Regions from separate parts of the Bacillus sp. SRL337 genome, predicted to be linked through region 1. Evidence: riboswitches for the same ligand, from Rfam matches in the RefSeq annotation. Region 1 holds a riboswitch; each other region holds the start of a gene.
The links. Region 1 has a riboswitch for cyclic di-GMP ahead of AC4E8A_RS22055 (anti-repressor SinI family protein). Riboswitches for the same ligand answer to the same signal wherever they lie in the genome.
Positions count from the first base shown of each region.

Region 1 (7,728 bases):
CACAGTTACATGAAGATCTTGCAAAGAAGATAAATGAAATTATAGAAAAGATTTTCTCTGAACAGCCAACGGGTGACCAGGTTAAGGAAATAGAGTCACTTCAAAAAGAGTTGAACACCAACTATGAATATACCTGTAAAGCGGAAGCAAGGTATGTTCTAGCTATTCTTAAAACCAAGATCAACTGAAGAACTTGAAACAAGATGTTTCAAGTTCTTTATTATTCTGCTTTTCTTTTTAACCCCATTAAGGTTGTAAAATGTATGAATTCATCCTTGGTCAAACCCTGACTTATTGCCCCTTTCACCAACTGAATCCACTCATCCGTAATTGATACATCATCTGCCTCCTCCAAAATAATCGTATCTAGAGATACACCAAGAGCATTAGCTACTTTTTCTAAAACATTAATTGATGGATTTTTTTGTAATCCCCTCTCAATAGAACTGATATAAGACTTTGAAATCTCTGCTTTTTGACCTAATTCATTAATAGTGAGCCCCTTTTTCTCTCTAATAAACTTGATTCTCTCACCAACCATAGTCTGAACCCCTTCTCCAAATCGTTTATTATTCATTATAAAGAACATTTGATTTTTATGGAAATTAGCATTTTTAAGAAACAGTTAGCATACAATAGTAAACTAACGAAAATTGTTCTTTATTAAGAACTTTTGAATAGTTTTAGCATTTTAGAGAAGTGAGGATATTCTTGTATAGTAAGTAAAAAGGACTATAGCGAACGAAAGAGGTGTAATTATGTTTAAGAAAAACTGCCAGCGTTGCAGCCGCCCCTCATACAGTTCTACAGAAACAGGGCAGTGGATTTGCCCATCATGCGGAAAGGACCTCACTGCATCTCCTTTCTTTCATGCATCCAGCTTCATTCAAATTAACCAGAAGATTGTCCCATTAGAGGAAAAGCTGAAGGCATATCGCAAGACTTTTCCACTAAGAAACATGCTTATTCGACACAAAAACACTATCTGAAGAGTATAATTAACAGAATATTACTACAAAAGAGAAGTAAATGTAAAAATTTATAGGAAAAAAGGTAGAAAAGGCAGCAGGATTTTACAAAATATAGGTTTTGATAAATAGTATAATGGATATAGTTAAGGAACTGGTTAGCCAATGAGATAGTCAGACAAAGGCAAACTCATTGAAAAATGAGGACGCAAAGCCACAGATCTAAGGGAAGAGATTGGGTGTTTTACTATGATGGCTGGGCTGCCTGAAATACTGAGTGTATTTTAGGAGGAGAGAAAGTGGTTGAAAAAGAACTGGATCTAGAATGGATTACCTTGATTAAAGAAGCAATGGCAGTAGGGGTCACCAAAGATGAAATCCTAGAATACCTACATACAAATAGAGAAGAAAGAAAAGTACTTATAAAATAATCAAAGCGATTCCCGTCATAAGGGAATCGCTTTTTACTTTTGGTTTAGTTTCCATTTATTAAATTCAATGAACTCCCGAAACTGTTCTTTGCTGATGCCGGACTCCATGGCTTGTTCTACAATGCTTACCCAGTCCGAATCAATATGCTTATCTTCAATCGTATCATATAGTAAAGAATCAACAGGTACATTCAACGCACCAGAGATCTTTTCCAGGAACTGCACCGACGGATTCTTTTGCAGGTTTCTTTCAATTGAACTCAAGTAAGACTTGGCAACCCCAGCCTTATCCGCAAGTTCAGTCATGGACATTTTTCTCTCTTGTCTAAGCTTCTTCACTCGTTCCCCGATCATTACCGTTCACATCCTGTACGTATAATCATCCTCATAATAGTGACATTATACCACAAAAAAACGTGAGCTTTGTCACATTTCGTCTAAAAGTTACTTTGACGCCTTCGAAGTAGCAGCCAGTCTAGGCTTGGAACGCATTTTATCCCTGAATTCCTGTACAAGCCCTGCTCCTTCAAACCCTTTCTCTACTAAATCATCAAGCAGAAGTTCAGCATATTCATTGCGCATCTTCTTCAACTTTCCTTCAAAAAGAACGCTCAGATGGAAATCCATCGTTTTGATGCAGCTGATTCTCGTCATAAAGGCAGCGGGATCATTTTCAGGAAGGGAAATCACAACCTGTACCTCAATATCATTTTCGCTCTGCTGGGCATCCCGGAAGAAATCATAATAATCCTTCTTCATGCAGCCCTCAATCAGCCAGCTCCCTTTCCCATCTTCTTTATTGATAATCAAACCGTCCACAATTTCAATGTCTTTCAGCTCATCGTTTTCAACAACTTGAAGAGTGATTACTTTAAAGGTTTTCATGAACGATCCTCCATCTCATAGTTTGTACAAATTATAACATATAAGAAGATTCGAAACATAATGCGTTACTTCCAAATATAATCACGAAAATAATTGTATTGTCCAAGTTGTAGATGATGATTTCCGCTACAGGGACACGACTCCGCGGGGCGGGCGTTGACTAAAAAGCGCAAGCGGCCGTTCAGCGACTTACAGATTGGAGGTCTCACGCATGAGATTAAGGAATCACGATGAACATGGCGAATCGATGATGACTTATCGCAAGGAGGGTGATCGAAATCTGCTAGTCGCTGGCCGCTGGAGCTGGATTGGCCTGCTCGGCTGCGCCTGCGGGGTCTCATCTGTCCCGCTAGTCCCGCAGGAGGTCGAGCCCCTTCCGCTCCAATCAACTAGGTTATTTTTAATAAGATAGACGGATGAAGATCGCGAAGTCGGTTTCTACTGTAGGTGACCATATACCCTTATGTTTTGTTTCATTCCTTTATAAATTCATATGAAAATCGGCCAATCAGTCAATTCGTTTGGCATTAATGATATAACGTTCCACAGTACTTGATAAATATTCAAAAGGATAGCAGGTGGAAAGGGTCAATATTTCATCCGGTGATGTGGGCTGGACAACAGACATGTCGTCTTCTTTTACAACGAACATTTCATATATCTCGTATGTAAAAGTTCCATTGCTCATTTCAACCTTTAATTGGTCTCCTTTTTGAAGATCGCCCATTTTTTTAAAAACCGTATCACGATGACCGGCAAGGAAGATACGGTCCTGCTGGTTCGGCAGCTTGGTTGAAGAATAATGTCCGACCCCTTTTTCCAGCTCGTCTTCATCTGTTCCTTCTATAATCGGGAGTTCTCTATTTAGGGCCGGGATTTGGAGGATGCCGACTACATCTCCTTTTTCGAAGGAATAGGTAGTGGATGACTCATGTTCTTTATTGGATGCCTTTTTTGGTTTAACTTGAGCTTTGGCTTCCTGCAGGGCTTTGTCCTGGTGCTGTTTTTGTGTAAAAATCTGGTAGCCGGCATAGCCGGTTAAACTTATTCCGATAACTAGTAAAGCAATACTAAGGTATTTGATCAGGTTATTGAACATGGAAATGCTCCTTTAGTAAATATCTTACTTTTATTTTTACATAAAAGTGGTTAATTTGGAATTTGTATTTTTGATAGCTGGTTTGTTCTTAATAGTAAACAATAAGTTCATTATAATTTACTAAATAGTGAGAAAATGAGAGGTATTTCCAGAAAATACATGTTTTATGTTCGTTTTAGCGAAAAAACGGCGGATTTTCCGGTTTTGCAAACTGGTAAATATGTCATATACTCACATTGTAAGTTCGTTAGAGAGAACAAAAAGTCGCTGAAACGAACGAAAACAAAACACTAGGAGGAATTATAAAATGGGTATTAAGCAAAAATTAGGTTTGGGAGTAGCATCAGCAGCACTAGGTTTGTCATTAGTTGGTGGAGGTACATATGCGTACTTTAATGATGTTGAAGTGAATAACAGTACATTTGCTGCTGGAACTTTGGATATCAATGTAAAAGGTAATGATAAAGATAACGCTATTATTGATGTTTCCAACCTAAAACCTGGAGATACAATGGAAAGAAAGTTCAAACTAAATAACACAGGATCTTTAAATGTATCAAAAGTTCTTTTGACTACGAAATATTCCGTGACAGATGCAAAGGGAGATAACGAGGGTGCTGATCTTGGTGACCACATCAAAGTTATTTTCCTGAAAAATAACGATAAGCTTGGTACTGAAATAATTAAACAAACAACACTTTCAAAACTGAAACAGTATGATACCGTCGACACAGATTACGACCTATTGGCATGGCTTGGATATGGGGAAGAGGATGGTTTGAGAGCAGGGACCTCGGATGACCTTACTGTGAAGTTTGAATTTGTTGATAATAAACAAGATCAAAATGTATTTCAAGGTGACTCCTTAAAATTAGAATGGACATTCGATGCTAAGCAAACAGCTGGAGAAAGAAGATAAATTCAGCTTCTTAATAGGGAGGGTAAGCATCATGCTTACCTTTCCTCTAATTTATTTTATGTCGTGTAGATTGAATGAATTTTAATTAGACGAGATAAAATAAATGTTCATTTTCTATCATATATTGATGGAAATGGGGAGGGCTTTTATTGAGGTACTTAAGAATAAAAAAATATGCAAAGCGAAACCAGAAGCTAATATTATGGGGGAAAGTTTTGCTGACTTGCTACATATTAATTTTTACCCTATCATACTTGAACTCCAACACCACCGCTTATTTCAGCGACTCTAATGCAGATAACTTTATAATCCAAGCCGGGACTTGGTTTGATAAAAGTGATCTTAGGTTTGTAAAAAATAATACAGAAAATTTAAAAGTATGTCCTCCAACAGATATTAGTGCAGAAATAAAGAATCTTGGCTTTACGATGACTGGGCCTGCAAAATATGAAGTGTATTACATGGAAGAGGGTAACCCGAAAACCAAAGGCCGAAAAATTGGGGATGGAGAAATTGAGCCAATCAAGGAAAAGGAAACTATTACGCTCTCTTTTCCTACAGAGTTAGAGGGCTCCTTCATGTTTAGAGTCTATCAGAGGGATGGATATGAAGGGAAGAATGAAGTCATCTGGAGCCACAAAATCATGGTGAAGTGTCATGATAAAAATGAAAACGATAAGAAGGAACCTAAAGAGAAACAGAAAGTTGAAACAGAAAGCAAGGATGGAAGTCAAGGACAGCCAGCCAAAGATCCAGCAGCCGATAAAAACGAAGAGGAAGTAACAGAAGAGAAACCTGAAGTACCTGTCAAAGAAGAACCTCAGCAGCCAAAAGAAGAAGAGAAACAGCCTGAAGAACCGGAGACACCTCCAGAGCCAGAACAACCTCAGGCTCCTGTTGAAGAAACGAAACCTAAAGCAACGGAGACTCCAACAGTTCCGGAACCCGATAAAAAAGATGAAAAGAAAACAGAGGAAGGTTGATCGTGATGAATGGTAGAAAGCTTATGAAATGGGGCAGCAATATAGTAACTACAATATTGTTTCTTGTCTTGATCTTTATGGTGTTTGTCGTAGTTTCCTCGAAGGCATCGGGAGGAGAACCACAAGTATTCGGTTACCAATTAAAAACGGTCCTTTCCGGCTCAATGGAACCTGGTATCAAGACAGGATCGATCATTGCTGTTAAACCTGGGGGAGATATGACCCGCTTTGAAAAAGGGGACGTCATAACCTTCCAGCAGGAAAAAGATATGCTGGTGACCCATAGAGTGACAGAAGTGATCAAAAGCGGAGACAATATCATGTATAAGACAAAAGGGGACAACAATAATACTGAAGACATGAACCCTGTCCTCTCCGAAAATGTTGTAGCTGAATACAGCGGTGTGACTATCCCGTATCTTGGCTACTTTATGAATTTTACTAATTCAAAGAACGGTGCGTTTCTTTTACTGGTCCCTGGACTCCTGTTACTTGTCTATTCGGGTTTCACGATTTGGAAAGCCATATCTGAAATAGATATCAAAACGAAAAAGAATGACACCATTGAAAATAATGCATCCTGAAGAATGTCCAAATGGATAAGGACGTGAGAAGTGATGAATAAAAAGAAAAGATGGATTGTTATTTTCAGCCTGCTGACATTAATTTATTTTTCAGCTGTGAATCTGGCATTGGCTGCACCTAATAATACGATTCCTGAAGTAGATATTGCCACAACGCCCACAAAGGTACTTTTTGATGTAAGCAACATGAAACCAGGTGATTGGGCAGATCGAACAATCAAGATCAGCAACAAAGGGAAACAAGGCTTTAAGTATACGATGTCAGCCGATTTAAAATCAGGTTCTAAAAAACTTTATAATGAACTGATGATAAAAGTTTCTGATTCTAAAAATGAGCTTTTTTATGGTAAGGTCTCTGATTTCAAAGGTTTGGATCCTAGGGAACTTGCTAACTCTGCTGAAGAAGATCTGAATTTTACTGTAGAGTTTCCTGCGCATTTGGGCAATGATTTTCAAGGCCTGGAAACAGAGGTGGAATTCAAATTTTATGTAGCGGGTACACTTGGTGGATTACTCCCTGTTGATGGTCCTAAGCTGCCGGAAACAGGCACCAATACCTTTCTGCTGCTGTCTATAGGAGCGATATTGTCTGCAGCTGGATTCCTAATGATTCTTTTTCGCAGGCTTATGAGAAAGAGAGTAGAATTTACAAGATGATGAATTACCCTTCATAGGTAATTCATTTTTTCTTTATCCCCAATAGGAGTGATCGATCTGATGAAGCAATCCTTCACTATTATAATTTCAGTGATCATTATTGTAATCGGAATGAATCAAAAAGAGCTGATGATCGACTTGGTACACCAGGGAGGAACCTTAGCCATAATAATAAGCATTTTATTCGTTGGTGTTCTCGTATTTTTTCCAATCATTCCTTATCCGGTGCTTGCTGGAATAATAGGGTCAGTGGCAGGAGTAATGAATGGCACGTTCATTTCGTTGACGGGCATCTTCCTGGGGACCTCTTTCATGTTTTATCTATCAAGATATGGATTCCAGGATTGGTCACAAAACTTGTTGAATAAGTACCCGAAAGCAAAAGAGTATGAACACTATTTTGAGAAGAATGCCTTCTTGGGAATCCTGTTTGTTCGTCTTTTGCCGGTTATTCCTTCACCAATTGTAAATATCCTTTCTGGTATGAGCAAAGTGAACTTTCTTGTTTTTTCATCCGCCACCTTAACAGGAAAACTTCCAGCTGTTATCACGTTCACACTTGCTGGCAGTATGTTTGCAGGGAGTAGGTTGTTATCCATTTCAATATACGGGGCATACTTTCTAATAATCGTAACCGGAGCTTCCGTTTACTTTTATAAAAAGAAATCTTCCACTATTCTTCCTACCAACAAGCAGGTGAATCCATGAAAATGGTCCTTCATATATTAGCAGCACTCAATTTGATTGATGCGCTTGTTACATGGTTCGGAATCAAGAATGATTTAATTAAAGAAGCTAATCCCCTCATGAATTCTATTTATTCTGCTCATCCAGCATGGTTCCTCTCTGTAAAAATATTGTTATCCCTTTTCCTTTATGCACTTATCATTCATGGAGAAATCCCGAGGAAAAAATGGTTTACTTCTGTAGCTTATACAGCTGTGGCGATTTATTCATTAACTTTCTTGTTACATGGAGTTTGGATATTCCAATTGTTTTTAAATTAGGGGGGGCAAAAAGTAAATTTCTTTACTTTCATGTTATCGGTATATTTGTTTATAAAAAATCCTATTTTCATCTATGTGAAAATAGGATTTTTAAGCTGTTTGGGAGGTTGAAAGAGGAACTTTCCCCATTTTACAAAGGAGGATCCTCCATTTATCCTATACTTACCAACGAAAGAAAAGAGGTGAGAAAACATG
Region 1 is NZ_OZ481793.1:4,402,052-4,409,779, reverse strand. Features, by position in the region: gene AC4E8A_RS22065 (hypothetical protein) at 1-188, shown strand, start outside; gene AC4E8A_RS22060 (helix-turn-helix domain-containing protein) at 221-541, opposite strand; cyclic di-GMP riboswitch class I at 1,142-1,237, shown strand; gene AC4E8A_RS22055 (anti-repressor SinI family protein) at 1,268-1,399, shown strand; gene AC4E8A_RS22050 (helix-turn-helix domain-containing protein) at 1,433-1,753, opposite strand; gene AC4E8A_RS22045 (YwpF family protein) at 1,844-2,284, opposite strand; gene AC4E8A_RS22040 (hypothetical protein) at 2,496-2,696, shown strand; gene AC4E8A_RS22035 (class D sortase) at 2,793-3,383, opposite strand; gene AC4E8A_RS22030 (TasA family protein) at 3,691-4,302, shown strand; gene tapA (amyloid fiber anchoring/assembly protein TapA) at 4,452-5,285, shown strand; gene sipW (signal peptidase I SipW) at 5,291-5,869, shown strand; gene AC4E8A_RS22015 (LPXTG cell wall anchor domain-containing protein) at 5,903-6,526, shown strand; gene AC4E8A_RS22010 (TVP38/TMEM64 family protein) at 6,587-7,234, shown strand; gene AC4E8A_RS22005 (DUF5658 family protein) at 7,231-7,533, shown strand; gene AC4E8A_RS22000 (hypothetical protein) at 7,641-7,728, shown strand, end outside.

Region 2 (7,728 bases), 560 kb from region 1:
CAGTGTTTGATTTCCGGATAACCTTTCTTTTCTTTCACCAAACGTGTCATCTACTCAGTTTCTGCGATTCTCTCCACACTCCTAGGCATGAACATTGGCCCGTGGAAATAAGTTTGAGCGATCCTGAAGGAGCAGTTTCTCCAAACACGTGCATTGCCTGATGTTGCTTCTGCCGCAACCTGCCTGCGTCAATTGTCATGAAAGTGGAATCCATGGTCGTTTTTTTGGGATTCTCATGTCTTAATGCAGACCTGTTCTTGTTTTTCGTTCACCAAGTTATTTTGGGCTAAGAAGAAGTTGCGGTACTCTTCACCTGCGCAGAAGTTGATCCTGCCCCTTAAGTTTTTACAGAGCCAATTCCATGACCATTCACAATTCGGCGGTTGCCTGCTTTTTATTATGGAGCCATCGTCTTTTAAGGTATAATTGGGGAGGTGAACAGTTAGTGTAATAGCGGTGAATCTATTCTTGGAGTGAACTTATATATGAGTAAAAATAAGAATCATAAACGAATTAGGCTGAGAAGAATCCTGCAAGTCATCATGGTCATAATAGGAGGTTTCATCGCAGCATATGGATTGGAGACCGTATTGATTCCCAATAGTGTGTCGGATGGAGGGGTCACCGGGGTAAGCATCGTCGGTTCGCAGCTTTCAGGCATGCCCCTGGGAATCCTGATCGCAGCCCTTAACATCCCGTTTATCTGGCTGGGATATAAGCAGATTGGCAAAAGCTTTGCTATCCGTTCGATTATCGGTATTGTGTCTCTTGCTGCCGGAACAAGTCTCATGCATCATACTCCGGCCATCATTCACGGTGATACCTTGCTGGTAACCGTGGTTGGAGGAATCATTCTTGGGTTTGGTATGGGATTGGCGTTGCGTAATGGCGGTGCGCTGGATGGGATCGATATGCTTGCTGTCCTGCTGTCTCGCAAGCTGCCGTTTGGTACAAGTGACCTCATTTTATTCTTGAATATCTTTGTATTCATTTTTGTATCGACTGTATTTGGTTTGCAGGGTGCTTTTCTATCTGCCATTGCTTACTATATAGCCTCCAAAGTGATTCATATTGTGGAGATAGGGTTAAGCGGGTCGAAAACCTTTCAGATTATTACGACCCATCCTGAAATCATGGTTGAAACCATCCGTGACCGGTTAGGGCGCAGTGCAACCTATAAAGAGGCGTACGGCGGATTCTCCCACGAGAGGTTTAAAGAGATTACCTGTGTCATCAATCGTCTCGAGGAAACGAAGCTGAAGGAAATCATAAATGAAATTGATGAGGGTGCCTTTGTGACCGTTTATGATGTGGCGGAAGTCAAAGGCGGCAATTTTAAGAAACATAATATCCATTAGAGTCTGTGAAGCCCCGTTTCCCGCGGGGCTTCTTTTGAAAGAAAATTAGCAAGGTACGTTGCCGACAAAAGTAAATAGATGTATAACTCGGTTTGATTCAGGCTGTCGATTTGCCGATCCTGCCGGGCGTTTATTGTAGATGGTATGATACGGCAGGTGAAATGAATCTGAGGAGTTCGCAGGACTGAGAAACTTTGGTGGTTAAACTTTTGGCTGGAGCTCTGTTAAGGATAAAAGTTGCTCTTATCCCGGTTAAAAATCTTTTTCCAAAGAACGGCTTCTTTGCCATACAAACTGCAGTTGAAATGCAGGCATCTGTAAGATCCCCAACTATGTTTGGGGATTTCAATTTGTTGCGAAATAGGATGTACTTCTATTAACATCATCTTAGGCGGTCAAATTTGCAAAGCTGGGTCATAATAAGGTCAACGTGAGTATCTATCACTCACAATTTGCCACCTCGAAACTAAAAAATAACTGTTAGAGGAGTTTTTAGATGCAGAAAATCATTGGATATGTTGGGACTTATACAAAAGAGGATAGCAAAGGAGTCTATCAGTTTACGCTCGATACAGAGAAAAGAGAGCTTGCGGATGTAAAGCTGGCAGCCGAATTAAGCAACCCTACATATGTGACGGTCAGCGAGGATAATGGAAATGTATATGCTGTCCATAAAGAGGGAGAAAAGGGGGGCGTTGCTGCCTTTTCCGTAAATAAAGAATCGGGGGAGCTGTCAAAGCTGAATAGTCAAACCTCTGCAGGCTCACCTCCATGCCATGTTAGCGTCAATCAAGATAACAGTAATGTGGTAACAGCCAATTACCATACAACGAAAATCGCATCCTATTTGGTAAATGGAGATGGATCACTGAAACCAGCCGCTTCAGTAATAGAGCATCATGGATCCGGCCCCCATGAAAGACAGGAAAAGCCTCACATGCACTTTGCTGGTTTCACTCCAGATGAGAAGTATGTGATAGCGATTGATTTGGGGAGTGACCGGGTAATAACCTATTCTGCAGTTGATGGCAAATTAGAGAAGGAACAAGAGTACACGCTAAAGCCTGGAAGCGGCCCACGGCATATTACATTTCATCCAAATAAAAGTATTGCATATGTCATGACCGAGTTAAGCTCAGAAGTCATTGTGCTTCATTATGATGAAAAAGATGGAAGCTTTACAGAACAGCAATCCATTTCCACTATTCCGGAGGATTTTGAGGAAACAAATGATGGAAGTGCGATTCACATTTCTGCTGATGGAAAATTTGTATATGCGGGAAATCGGGGCCATAATAGTATTGCCATATTTAAGGTGGATGAAGAGACGGGCCAACTAACGTTTGTAGAATGGACATCAACAGAAGGGAATTGGCCGCGTGATTTTGTATTGGATCCATCCGAGGAATTTCTCGTTGCTGCCAATCAAAAATCAAACACCATGACTTTGTTCGGCAGGGATAAAGCTGCCGGAAAGCTCACATTAATCCAGTCAGGTGTAAAAGTTCCAGAACCTGTCTGTGTAAAGTTTTTAAATTTGTAGGATGAGTATATCATCTTGCGAACCTGACAGTAAGAGTTAAGCATACCTTTACCTTTGGCCACAAGCATGTAAACTTTTCCGAAGGCTCACCTTAGGGAAGGTATGATGTGATCATTGGAACCGGGCAATCTATATAAGAAGAAAAAGCTACCTTTAAATGCAGAAGGTAGCTTTTTTGTGCTGAAAGGGCCAGCTGGGGAATGACTAATCACTCCTTTCACCTAAAAACTCCCCAACAGTTTCATTGAATTTCACGCTATGCTCCCAAAACATCAGATGCCCGCCAAGTACTTCCAAGGATGCTTTCGGAGCCAGCTTGCTGAGGTAAGCCACCGCTGTGTCCGCCCAATGCTCAGCGACAATAAACAGAGTCGGAACAGACTCACTGCCGAGAGCGGCCTCTTTACGGTAATCTGAAAAAAGCCCTGATGAAAATAGATTGGCCGCAATATAATAGGGTGTCTTCAGTGATTGTTCAACGATCCATGTTAATTCTGTTTCTTTTAGTTCGCGTTGAATCATTACACCGGAAGCGTAGGCGGAGATGAATTCCCGTTGTCCTTTCGGGTTGCGAAGGTAGTTTGTATAGGCTGAAGCCATGTCATCCAGTAGTCCTTCAACCCAATCCCGGTCTTGCTGCAACGATAAAGATTTTGGCGGCATATCAATCAAAACAAGTGACTTGATTTGATCTGTTCCAAACTGGCGAATATATTCCCATACAGTTAAACAGCCGAATGACCAGCCGGCAAGCACTGGTTTTTCGACGTTTAGAGCTTCCAATACTTTTTGCAGATCAGTTCCATGTGTAACATAGTCGTTTCCGTGAACAGTCATCGTTGACCGGCCGTGGCTCCTTGGGTCGATAACGATTGTCCGGTGAGTTTTTGAAAAATGCTGGAGCTGTTCTGAAAAAACTTCTGTCGTGAATGTGAACCCTGGAATGAACACGATGGGGTCCCCGGTTCCGGCATCCTGGACAAATAACTCAATTCCCGGTTCAACTTCAATATACGTTCCTTTAGCTTGCATTATTTCCCCCCCTGTTACTGTAAATTGGCAAAACCCATAACCTAAATGTTACTTCTAAATACTATTCAATACAGAGTCATTCCATTTCATTTTTTAAAAATATCTATGGTGATAAAGAAAGGGGGACTGCGGGGGAATTCTTGGGGATCGCAACCATCACGGGTGTTCCCCGTGAAGATTTATAGATTGATCAGTCAGAAAGGAGCTCAGACAGCATGGAATTGAAGGAAACAGCATTCATCAATAGAGAGAAAGTGATTTGCTTCTCTTGCGGTCCAATCCTCTTGCTCTTCCCTAATAGCTGTGGATGATTTTCGCCGATTTCCCAATACTAAAGTTCGCCATTGGTCATATAAAAGTAAGCAGCCTTTCCTCTTACATAAATAGCGTGTGAGCCATGCAAAACATCTGCCTTATAGAATTTTATCCTTAATCAATGGACCGTACTATCATTATTTAATGGAATAGCATACAAGTATCGACAAAAAACGGCAAATTCTTTATACTATTATAGTACTATGTCATCGGGATATTTGTACTATTTTAATAAAGTGAAAACGGCAAACTTATCGAAAGGTAAGGACGCAAAGCTGCGAGTCTAAAATCCTCCGGGATAATGATAGTCGGGTTGCCAATGAATAATGATTATTTGGCTATCCCTGCCTATTTGGGGATGGCTTTTTTGTTTGGCTCCTGCGTAAAAGCCGTCACGACTAAAAGGAAAAGGAGATCAGAGATGATAGTCATAGATAAGAAGAAATATAAGATGGCCATTAATGAGGCAGCGAAGGAAGTTCATGTACAGGTTCTCGGATTAATGAGGGAAGAAGATGCTGAGGGCTATATGATTGACTTGCAGGATACCATTAATAGAGTCAATAGACGAGAGTATACGTTTGTTGTCGATGGGACCCATCAAACACCAGTCCCGTCAAAAGTTGTGCCGCAGCTGGAGCAGACCATGCAGTTCTATTCCACCCTGGGTTTTAAGGATACCCTCGTAGTAAAACCTTCATCTAAAATCGCTCAAGTGCAAATCAGGAATGCTCTTGAGAGGATAGATTTCACGGGTACATTTATCGATCAAGTGCCTCATTCCATTTAAGACAGACCAGGGAATACTTACATATTTTAAATTCGAAAGGATGTCGGCAAGTGCAAACAAAACTGGATTTATATACCTATGAAATCATCACAAAGGAACAAACAGAGTTGGTTCAAAAGGCAGCTGAGTGTCTGGCACAATCATTTATTGGATTGACTGTATCAGGCAAGTGGGTGCAGGAGCCGATGGTAGGGCAATTAAACTTAAAGTATGAAGATTTCTATGAGTTTACCAGGGAATATTTAGACTCTACCGTCCAGCAGGGATATTGTGCGGTCGCTATAGATGCTGAGGATCATGTTGTTGGTGTTCTTGCCGGGGACACAAACGCGCCAGAGATCATCGGAGAAGATGTATTTGAAGAATCGTTTTATGACATGAACGTCATTCTGCGTGTTTTGGAAGATGTGGATAAACGGTTTATGGAGGACTATGAAAAACGGAACGGAAAAGAGATTGAAGACGGGGAGCTGCTGCACTTATTCATGTTAGGAGTAACGGCTGAACAGGATCGCCATGAAGTTATTCAGCGATTAGGAAATATGCTGATCACAAAAGCGGCAGCACAAGGATTGAAGGCTGTTTTGGGAGAAGCGACAAATCCGAAATCGATACGCGTAATGGAGAAATATCATGATATGAAAAAGTATAAAGATCTGGAAGGGAATTTCATCGTTCATAAATATCGGGATAATAGTAAGCTGCATGGCATTTCTTCGGATATTGCCGATGGCACATATATACTTTTAAAAGAGTTGTAATGGGATTTCACTTCAAAATAGGGCTGCTTCAAAAACATTGTTGCTTTTAGAAGAGTTGTTTTGCTTTGCAGGGATTCACCTATTTTTTAGTTCTGGAAGTTCATATAAATCGTTTTTTTCACAGAGAAGGGTTTGATTAACTCTCATGGCTAAATCGCCAGTCAGTCATTTCAGTTGGCGATTGGTGGTTTAATGGACTGGTCCTTTAGCCGGTTTAATTGGAGACGCCAGATCGACATACCCTAATGAAAATCATAGCCATAATTCTGAGAAGGGCCTACTACTAGAGACAGGAGATTAAATGATCATGGAAGCTGTAATGCTGGGAATAATAATTGTATTGCTCGGAACATCCGTGTATTTTGCTTACCGGTATTTTTCGCTGAAAAAATATTCGCATATAAATAGAGAAATAGTAAATGGACTCAAGGAACTATCAGCAGGTAATGTCATAAACAAAGTTAATGAGAAAAATTCGGAACATACTGCTTTTAACGAGCTGATCAACTATTTAAGCCGTGTCAGGGAAAAGTTTTTCACATTCGCAAAAGATGTGCATGATACAGGGGAAAGCCTCGCTGAGAGCGGTGAGTATGCTTCTGAGAAGGCAGATATTGTAAGAGCTGCAATTGATGAGGTTGGAAGGGGGCTGCAGAAACAGTTAGTTGCAACCGAAGAAAGTTCCGTATCTATGGAAGATATGGCACAGGCGATTGAAGACTTGTCCGTGAGATCTCATCAAATTTCAGAACAATCGAATACGACCTTGGAACTGACTCAGGAAGGGAACGGAAAACTGAAAGACTCCTTGGAAAAAATGGAGAAGTTTAATCAAACGGTAAGTACAACAAATGAGGCAATAGAAAAACTAGGAGAGAAATCTCATGAAATTGGCACCATTGTAAAAGTGATTACAGGGATTTCTGAACAAATCAATTTACTTGCTTTGAATGCAGCCATAGAAGCAGCTCGTGCGGGTGAACATGGTAAAGGATTTGCAGTTGTTGCGGATGAGGTTCGAAAGCTTGCAGAACAATCGCGCCAGTCCTCTTCTGAGGTATCAAATATAGTAAAGAATATTCAAGAAGAAACAGACGTCGTGGTAAGTTCAATGAAACAGGGAACAGAGGAGTTTTCAGATACCAATTCTACTATTGTAGAGGTTGGATCCATGTTCGAAAAGATCCTTGCTACTACAAAAATCATTGCGGAAAACAACGCAAATTCTTCAGCAAGTACAGAAGAACTATCGTCCAGTTCCCAGGAGATCATGTCAACAATCAAAGAAATAGCATTCATCTCCCGGGAGTCGGTGGAAATGTTTGAAGAACTGATTGAAATCAGCGACGATGAATTACAGACGATGCAAAAATTAGTTAGGGAAGCAAACAGAATTGCAGAGTTGAAGAGTAATGTGGAAAAGTTCCTGTTCACTTGGAATCAAGCTATGGAATCAAAGGAGTCACTAGGCGGCCAAGATCCTGAAAGAGCAGCATAGCGGGAAAAGGACACCGGCAATTGCTTAGGTTCTAGTGTGGATACGTTTTATTCAATGTACAGGCACTCAACTTTATGAGGTGCCTCAGCTTATAAACAAAGTCCAATACGGATGATGTTTATAGGCTTTTTGTATATAAGTCAAGTCATCACCATTCTTGTCACCTTACAAACCTAGGTGTGTGAGTGGAGCGGAAGGCACATGGCCTCCTGTGGATAGAGGGGAGGTCCCGCAGGCTCCTGCGGGCGGTGCCTTGCGATAAGCCTACATCGGCTTGCGTGTTATAGTTCCTTTGTATTCTAATTTATACGCTGCTGAACGGCGGCTTTTTATGCCAACGAGGGGGGGCACCTCCATCAGGGCGGAGTCGTGCGCCTGGAGAAGGAATCACTTTTTTAAAAAAATGAGCTACAGTCTGAGTCACCTCCGCT
Region 2 is NZ_OZ481793.1:305,317-313,044, forward strand. Features, by position in the region: gene AC4E8A_RS01625 (YitT family protein) at 486-1,358, shown strand; gene AC4E8A_RS01630 (lactonase family protein) at 1,855-2,901, shown strand; gene AC4E8A_RS01635 (alpha/beta fold hydrolase) at 3,106-3,933, opposite strand; cyclic di-GMP riboswitch class I at 4,483-4,569, shown strand; gene AC4E8A_RS01640 (hypothetical protein) at 4,670-5,038, shown strand; gene AC4E8A_RS01645 (hypothetical protein) at 5,089-5,799, shown strand; gene AC4E8A_RS01650 (methyl-accepting chemotaxis protein) at 6,617-7,297, shown strand.
Region 2: linked by a shared signal. The riboswitch ahead of AC4E8A_RS01640 (hypothetical protein) and the one ahead of AC4E8A_RS22055 (anti-repressor SinI family protein) in region 1 are both predicted to bind cyclic di-GMP.

Region 3 (7,728 bases), 400 kb from region 1:
TGATTCAGGAACTTTGAATGTGAAAGTGGATGGAAAGAACTATAAAGTGGTTCAATCTTCTACACCGGCAGAAGGGGAAGTCTATCTGGATATAACGAACGATAAGTTAGTGTTTGGAGGTTCTGGGCTATCTCAGGGATCAACTGTAAAGGCAGAGTTTATTACTCAAAACAGAACTGAAAATAAAACGATTGATGCTGCAACCAGCACATGGCAGCTCGAGCGTGGTTCTTTAAAGTCGCTGAGTTCTTTTAAAATTGGTGGAGAAGATTATACTATCAATGATGACTCCTCAAACAATAGATTTACCATTATAGATCCGAAAAACTCAACTGAAGTGGGATATATCGACAAAGAAACAGGAAAAGTTACTTTTAATGAGGAACAAGTTGTGGGTACTTCCTTTGAAGCTACCTATACCCAAAACTATACTTCGTTTACTTTAGGGGCTCATACTTCAAAAGGAGAGACTTCTGAAAATTTTATTGTTCAAGAAAACCAATCCTTGAATACCATGATTGGAAAAGTTAACAGCTCTAAGGTTGGACTCTCGATGATGTATGATTCGTTTTCGGACCAAGTGACATTAACCAGGACGGAATCTGGAAATTACAATGAGACAGGCGGGGAAATTATTACTTCTGGTAATTTTCTGAATTCTGTTTTGAAATTTGGTGCTGATGCAACTGAAGCGGGTGGGACGAATGCAAAATTCACCATTAACGGTTTGGAAACTGAAAGAACTTCCAACGCATTTACCATGAACGGAGTAACGTTTACACTAAAGCAGACGTTCACCTCTGGTTCTGCCGGTATTTCAGTAAATAATGATACAGATAAAGTCTTTGAGAATATAAAAGGTTTTGTTGAAAAGTACAATGAGCTGATAGGAAAGATAAGCGATAAATCTTCAGAAGAATATTATCGCTCTTACAAGCCTTTAACGGATGAACAGAAGGAATCTTTGTCGGATAAACAGCAGGAAAAGTGGACAGATATGGCAAAGAGTGGCCTTTTAAGAAGAGATCCTATTCTATCAAATGTCTTGTCAGAAATGCGGATGAATTTCTACCAGCCTGTCCAAAATAGTGGAGTTTCCTCGGTTTTCAGCCAGCTCGCTTCTATAGGTATTAAGACCACCAGCAACTATTTAGAAGGTGGGAAACTTGAAATAAACGAAACAGAATTAAGAAAAGCCATCGAGGAGGATCCTGCATCTGTGCAAAATTTGTTTTCCTGGGAAGGAACTACAGAAGGAGAAAAAGGGATCATCAACCGGCTATATGATACGGCCAACAATACAATGGACAAACTCAAAGAAAAGGCCGGGAACGCCTTTTCAACCAATCAGCAGTTTGCCATTGGGCGAAATCTAAAAAATATGGATGACCGAATCGACCGTTTCGAAGACCGGATGAAACAAGTTGAGGACCGTTACTGGCGCCAGTTTACAGCCATGGAAAAGGCAATACAGAAAGCAAATTCCCAATCAGCCTATCTAATGCAGCAATTCAGCGGAGGCATGTAATTATTTATTATAAAATTAGTGAGGAGTGTCTAAATGGCAATTAACAACCCCTACAAAACGTATCAAAACAACTCAGTCACAACGGCTTCACCTGGGGAGTTAACGCTTATGCTTTATAACGGCTGCCTGAAAAATATCCAGCTTGCTAAAAAAGCGATATCCGATAAACAGGTGGAAGTGAAAAATGTCAATATCCAAAAAGCTCAAAATATCATCAGTGAACTGATGGTGACCCTTAATATGGATATTGCTGTATCTAAAAACATGATGGCTCTCTATGATTACCTTAATAGGAGATTAATAGAAGCCAATTTAAAGAATGATTCTGCTATTTTAAATGAAGTTGAAGAGTTTATTACAGAATTTCGGGATACATGGAAACAGGTCATTCAAACGAACCGACAGCAGCAATACGCTGGGTCAGGTGATAAAGCCTAATGTCTTCTGTTGAAGAATGTTATCTATTAACAAAGCAGTTGTTTCAAATACTGGGAACACAGACCGAGGAAGATCGTGATGCACGTATCTCTAAAGTGGAATCTCTATTAGAACAAAGAGAAATTGTCTTGGCAAGAGTGAAGGCACCATACACTCAACAAGAAGCAGAGATGGGCAGTCAAATTGTGAAGTGGAATCAAGTGATAGACCGTAAGATGGCAGACTTTCGGGATGCTATCAAGAAGGAAATGAATGGTACGGTTAAAAAGAAAGCCTCTGCGAAAAAATACTCCAATCCATACGATCATCTTCAAACGGATGGATTCTATTACGATAAAAAGAATTGAATGTTCAAAGGACCTCTAATCATAGGGGTTCTTTTTTGGGTAGGAAAAATTGAAAAAACGGTTCTATAATATTTGTTGGGGTTCTTACACAATTTGAACAAAAAAAATGCATGTAATCATCCAGTCTTTTATACTTGAGTTGTCGAGAAACAAGTATAGATTGGAGATTCGTGCATAATGAATTTTAACATAATTCTACCCGGTTTTGAAGAAGCAATGGTTACGAAAATGGAGGAAGTGGAAGCGAGACTTTGGATTTATACAGAGAAGCCGGTTACACCCCACAGTTGTCCGGTTTGTGCTACTTTCACTCATAAGATTCACGACTATCGTATACAAAAAATTAAGCATTTAAAGCTATTTGAAAGACACACACTAATCTTTTACAAAAGAGAAGATATGCTTGTCCTTGTGGAAAGAAGTTTGCGGAAAAGAACCCTTTTGTGAATAGATACCAACGGTTATCAGTGGAACTGAACCAGGCAGTTAAAATTCGTAGTATTAAAGGCAAGACGTTCAAGGAGACGGCAGAAGTGTATGGAACATCCCCTTCAACGGTCGCAAGGCGCTTTGATCAATTGGCCAAAGAGACAGTCAACGAAGAAGCGAAGGAATTGCCAAAAGTGATCACCATCGATGAATACAAAGGAGATACCAGAGAAGGCAAGTACCAGCTCATAATCGCGAATGGCATCACTAAAGAGCCCATTGATATCCTTCCGAATCGATACAAAAATACGATTAAGCACTATCTCCGAAAGTATGGAGCTCAAGTGGAAATCGTAATCATGGATATGAGTCAGTCTTTTAAAGCAGCTGTCACACAAGCCCTTGGGAAGCCTATTATTGTGGCGGATCGGTTTCACTTTGTTCGATATATCTATTGGGCACTTGATGGAGTGAGGAGAAGAGTTCAATCCAGCTGGCATGATTATGATCGAAAGAAATGCAAAAAGATGCGACATGTATTCTATAAAAAATCCTATAAGTTAACAGAGGACAATCAGTGGTATCTTCAACGTTATCTGGACATGTCCCCTGAATTAAAGCTGGCCTATGAATTGAAAGAACTGTTCTGTCACTGGTTCGATGAGGCGAAACAAAATGGAGAAGAGAACATCCACCAAACCAAAAATGACTTATATTCCTTTTACAAAGCCGTTGATGAGGCGGGCATCCCGGAGTTTCAAAAAGCAGCGCAAACATTAAAAAATTGGCAGGTTGAAATATTAAATAGCTTTACCTATAGCTATTCTAACGGCTTCTTGGAGGGAATTAACAACTTAACGAAAGTGATGAAACGAAACGCATTTGGATTTCGAAGCTTTACGCGTTTTCGAGCGAAAATACTATTAACACATACGTATAAAAGACTGGGTTCACATATTGGATAAGGGTGAAGCAAAATTCACTTCACCCCAACATTTGACGTTGAACCGAAAAAACACCCTGACCTAATGCAATTCGATTGGCACTAGGAGAGGGTGTTTCTATGTTTTTGAGTTTTAGTTTAACACCAAAGAGCCGCTAACCTGAAAAAAAGCCTTCGCCAGGTTCTCCAAGCATTCTTCGCGAAAGCTATCACTGCATATGAAACTATGAGCAATATCCTCTTTTAATGTTGAATACGAGAGCTCTAGCTTTTGGCTGGTCGTCATATAATTTAATTCTTCTTTCTCTATATAGATCTGTAATTCTCTTTCAAAATATTCCACAGAGCCAAATAAAACCGTCATGATAGACATTGGCATTCTTCCCTTCTTTTTTAATGAATTGAAAACTATAACCCATTACCATTCTTATTTGTTAGTATTTCATGAGAGACTTTCTATTAATTCAATTCTTTCTGCATTCTGAACAATTTTATAAAGTCCATTTCCATAATAGTCTTCAGGTGATTTTTGTCTCTTACACTTATAACAGACTTGCAGCTTGTCTCCGCAGCTTTCCTGTCTGTCTTCAACCTTTCATCTCACCTTGAAACCGGCTAAACATATTTATAGATACTTTATTTAATCAATTTTTTTTAGTAAATTCCATCCCCTCTTCTTGAAAAAAATAAAAGACCACCAAAAAGAAGGTGGATAAATGAATAGGAATGGAAAAGTGCTCCGCATTATTATCTACAAAACTTTTTGGCAGCCCGGCTATCTTAGTTTAGCTAACCTTAGACCCGTGGCTTTGCGTCCTTTCCTTTCGAAAAGTTTGCCTTTTTTCAATTTTGTCAATAGACTTTTAAAACTATTCTAATAATAAATCATAAAGACCTAGTTTTCAATAAATTCCAGAAAAAAATTACAAATTACTCCATTTTTCGCTAAAATATCTGATTTTAAAGTACTAAAGATTTGAATTCTATAAGAGTCCATCATTTACTATGAGCGTATGATATAGAAAATTCCATTCCATTTCAGGGATAATTGATTCTATTTTTTCCTTCCATACGACTATATGTGCTGGACATTTCAACTGCTTTTCCATTACCTCACAGTGCAAGCAGCAAGTCTTTTCTGATTGGAGATGGAATAGGGGGGACGAAACTTACTCGTCCCGGCCCAATATTGTTATGACTACAGGTGTTCTGCCCATAGTAAGGTTTTTTGAAAGTATCCCTTCCGGATATTGTAAATTATAGACGGTAGAAGTTCCTCTTTTCTTGATTTTGCACGGGTGTTCAGGTCCGAAAACTTCACATAATATTAAGCTATTACTAGTTTATTCGTTGAGGTGCATGAGAAAATAATAATAAGATATATTTCTCAAATCCCTTTCATATAAACATTCAACATAATATTCTAAAATTCGTCAAAATATTTAGAAAGATTAAGCAGGAATAATGAGGGGAATAGAGAAATATATAAACATAGCTTTATCTAAAAGGAGGAGTTTACATGTTGAACTACAACATTCGAGGCGAGAACATTGAGGTAACTCCAGCGATTCGAGAACACCTGGAGAATAAGGTTGGCAAGTTGGGTCGTTACTTCAATGAAACTCCTGATGCTGACGTAAATGTTAACTTAAAGGTATACCCTGATAAGAAAACTAAGGTCGAAGTGACAATCCCGATGCCGCATTTGGTTCTGCGCGCTGAGGAACGCCACGAAGATATGTACGCAGCCATCGACCTGATCGTAGATAAACTGGAGAGACAGATTCGTAAACACAAAACCAAAGTGAACCGCAAAATGCGTGAAAAGGGAAGTCCGAAAGAATTCTTCGCTGCTCAGGAAGGGTTGACTACATCTCAACTGAATGAAAAAGCGCAGGAAGATGAGACGGATGTTCCTAATGAAGTTGTAAGGACAAAGCAATTTAACCTGAAACCGATGGATAGTGAGGAAGCGATTCTGCAAATGGATCTTCTCGGCCATAATTTCTTCATCTTTACTGACGCTGAAACGAATGCAACGAATATCGTGTATAAGCGCAGAGACGGCAAATACGGGTTAATCGAAACCACATAATTGATAGCATCAGCATCCTGCAGATTCTGCAGGATGTTTTTACGTTTAAAAAAAGGACATTTCCTTCGAGTGGCGAATAAAATCAATTAAAGATAAATTTTGTCGGGAGGAATCACAACATGACATTTAGTATTGTCGGATTTGATCCAAAGGAAAAAGAGTGGGGAATAGCTGTACAATCCAAGTTTATCGGAGTCGGTGCCGTTGTTCCGTTTGCCCGTGCCGGAGCGGGGGCAGTGGCGACACAGTCTTACGCCAACACAGCGTACGGACCGCAGGCTCTTCAATTGATGGAAGAAGGGAAAACAGCCGAAGAAGCGTTGGAAATTATCATGCAGGATGACCCTGAGCGTCATCTCCGCCAGGTCGGGCTGATTGATGCACAGGGAAATGCGGCAACATATACAGGAGAAGGCTGTTATGATTGGGCTGGCGGCATGACCGGTGAACATTTTGCTGCGCAGGGAAATATCCTTGTTGATCAGCGTACAGTGGAGGCAATGGCTGAGACGTTTACCTCAACAGAAGGAACCTTGGCAGAAAGGCTCCTGAAAGCACTTGATGCCGGACAGGAAGCGGGAGGCGATTCCAGAGGAAAGCAGTCTGCTGCCATTTATGTTGTAAAAGAAAAAGGTGGTTACGGCGGTTTCAATGACCGATTGATTGATTTGAGGGTCGATGACCATCCTGATCCGATTAAAGAGTTAATCCGAATTTTTAACCTGCATCAGCTCTATTTTGCAGTTTCCAACCCGGACAAAGTGGTGCCAGTGGCTGGCTCTACCCAAGAAGAACTGGAGGCAGAGCTGGAGCGCCATGGTTATATGAAAGAGGATAAGAGTGTCAGCCAGGCGTTAAGGGATTACCTTCATACCGAAAACTTTGAAATGAGAGAACAGGAGGGACATATTGACCTGGATGTGCTGGAGTTTATGAAAAAGCAAGAGAAATAATCGTTTGAACTAGCGTACATATGCCGATAAATACCGAAGAGTACATGTCCTTAAAGAGCTAGCTGGGAGGCATGAACTCTGAAAATTGGAGAAAGGATGTCCTCAAAGAGCTGGTTGGGGTACATATGTCAATCAAAATTGAAGAGAAGATGTCCTCAAAGAGCTGGATGGGATATATATGCCCAATCAAAATTGAAGAGAGGATGGCCTCAAAGAGCCCCCTTGGAGCAAATGAACTCTTATATAATGAAGAAAAGATGTTCTCAAACTGCTAACTCGAGTAGAATGATGTCCTCATCTTATGAAAGTCTCTCTTCTAACCTGCATACCTGCAAGCCCAAGAAGGTGTCCTCCAAAAGGACACCTTCTTTTATATGGCTCTTTTCTAAGAGTTGTAGTTTTTATGACAATGTTATCCCCTACCCTTTTATGTAGGAGGATTGGAGCGGAAGGCATACGACCTCCTGAGGGATTAGTGGGACTCGTCTAGTGCCAGCGGCAAACGGCTAGCAGATTTCGGCTCTCTCCTTGCGATTAGTCAGCATCGAATCGCTATCGCTCTTCGTGATTCCTATATCTCATACGAGAGCCCTCCAATCTGTACGCCGCTGAACGGTGCCTTTCCGCTTTTTAGTCAATCCAGCTCCAGCGCCAGCGCCTAGCCCCTCGGGGTCATAAGCCAATCCGTCAGGAAGGTTAAAGAGCAACCTTCCCGCCGGCTCGTCTTATGCCAGTCGGGGCTGATCAAGGCGCCTGCGCTTTTTAGTCAATCCAGCTCCAGCGCCTAGCCCCTCGGGGTCATAAGCCAATCCGTCAGGAAGGTTAAAGAGCAACCTTCCCGCCGGCTCGTCTTATGCCTGTCGGGGCTGATCAAGGCGCCTGCGCTTTTTAGTCAATCCAGCTCCAGCGCCTAGCCCCTCGGGGTCATAAGCCAATCCGTCAGGAAGGTTAAAGAGCAACCTTCCCGCCGGCTCGTCTTATGCCTGTCGGGGCTG
Region 3 is NZ_OZ481793.1:4,001,537-4,009,264, reverse strand. Features, by position in the region: gene fliD (flagellar filament capping protein FliD) at 1-1,528, shown strand, start outside; gene fliS (flagellar export chaperone FliS) at 1,562-1,966, shown strand; gene fliT (flagellar protein FliT) at 1,966-2,313, shown strand; partial or broken gene AC4E8A_RS20215 (ISL3 family transposase) at 2,491-3,707, shown strand; gene AC4E8A_RS20210 (hypothetical protein) at 3,819-4,058, opposite strand; cyclic di-GMP riboswitch class I at 4,448-4,533, opposite strand; gene hpf (ribosome hibernation-promoting factor, HPF/YfiA family) at 5,205-5,780, shown strand; gene AC4E8A_RS20200 (DUF1028 domain-containing protein) at 5,900-6,733, shown strand; gene AC4E8A_RS20195 (hypothetical protein) at 6,805-7,008, shown strand.
Region 3: linked by a shared signal. The riboswitch ahead of AC4E8A_RS20210 (hypothetical protein) and the one ahead of AC4E8A_RS22055 (anti-repressor SinI family protein) in region 1 are both predicted to bind cyclic di-GMP.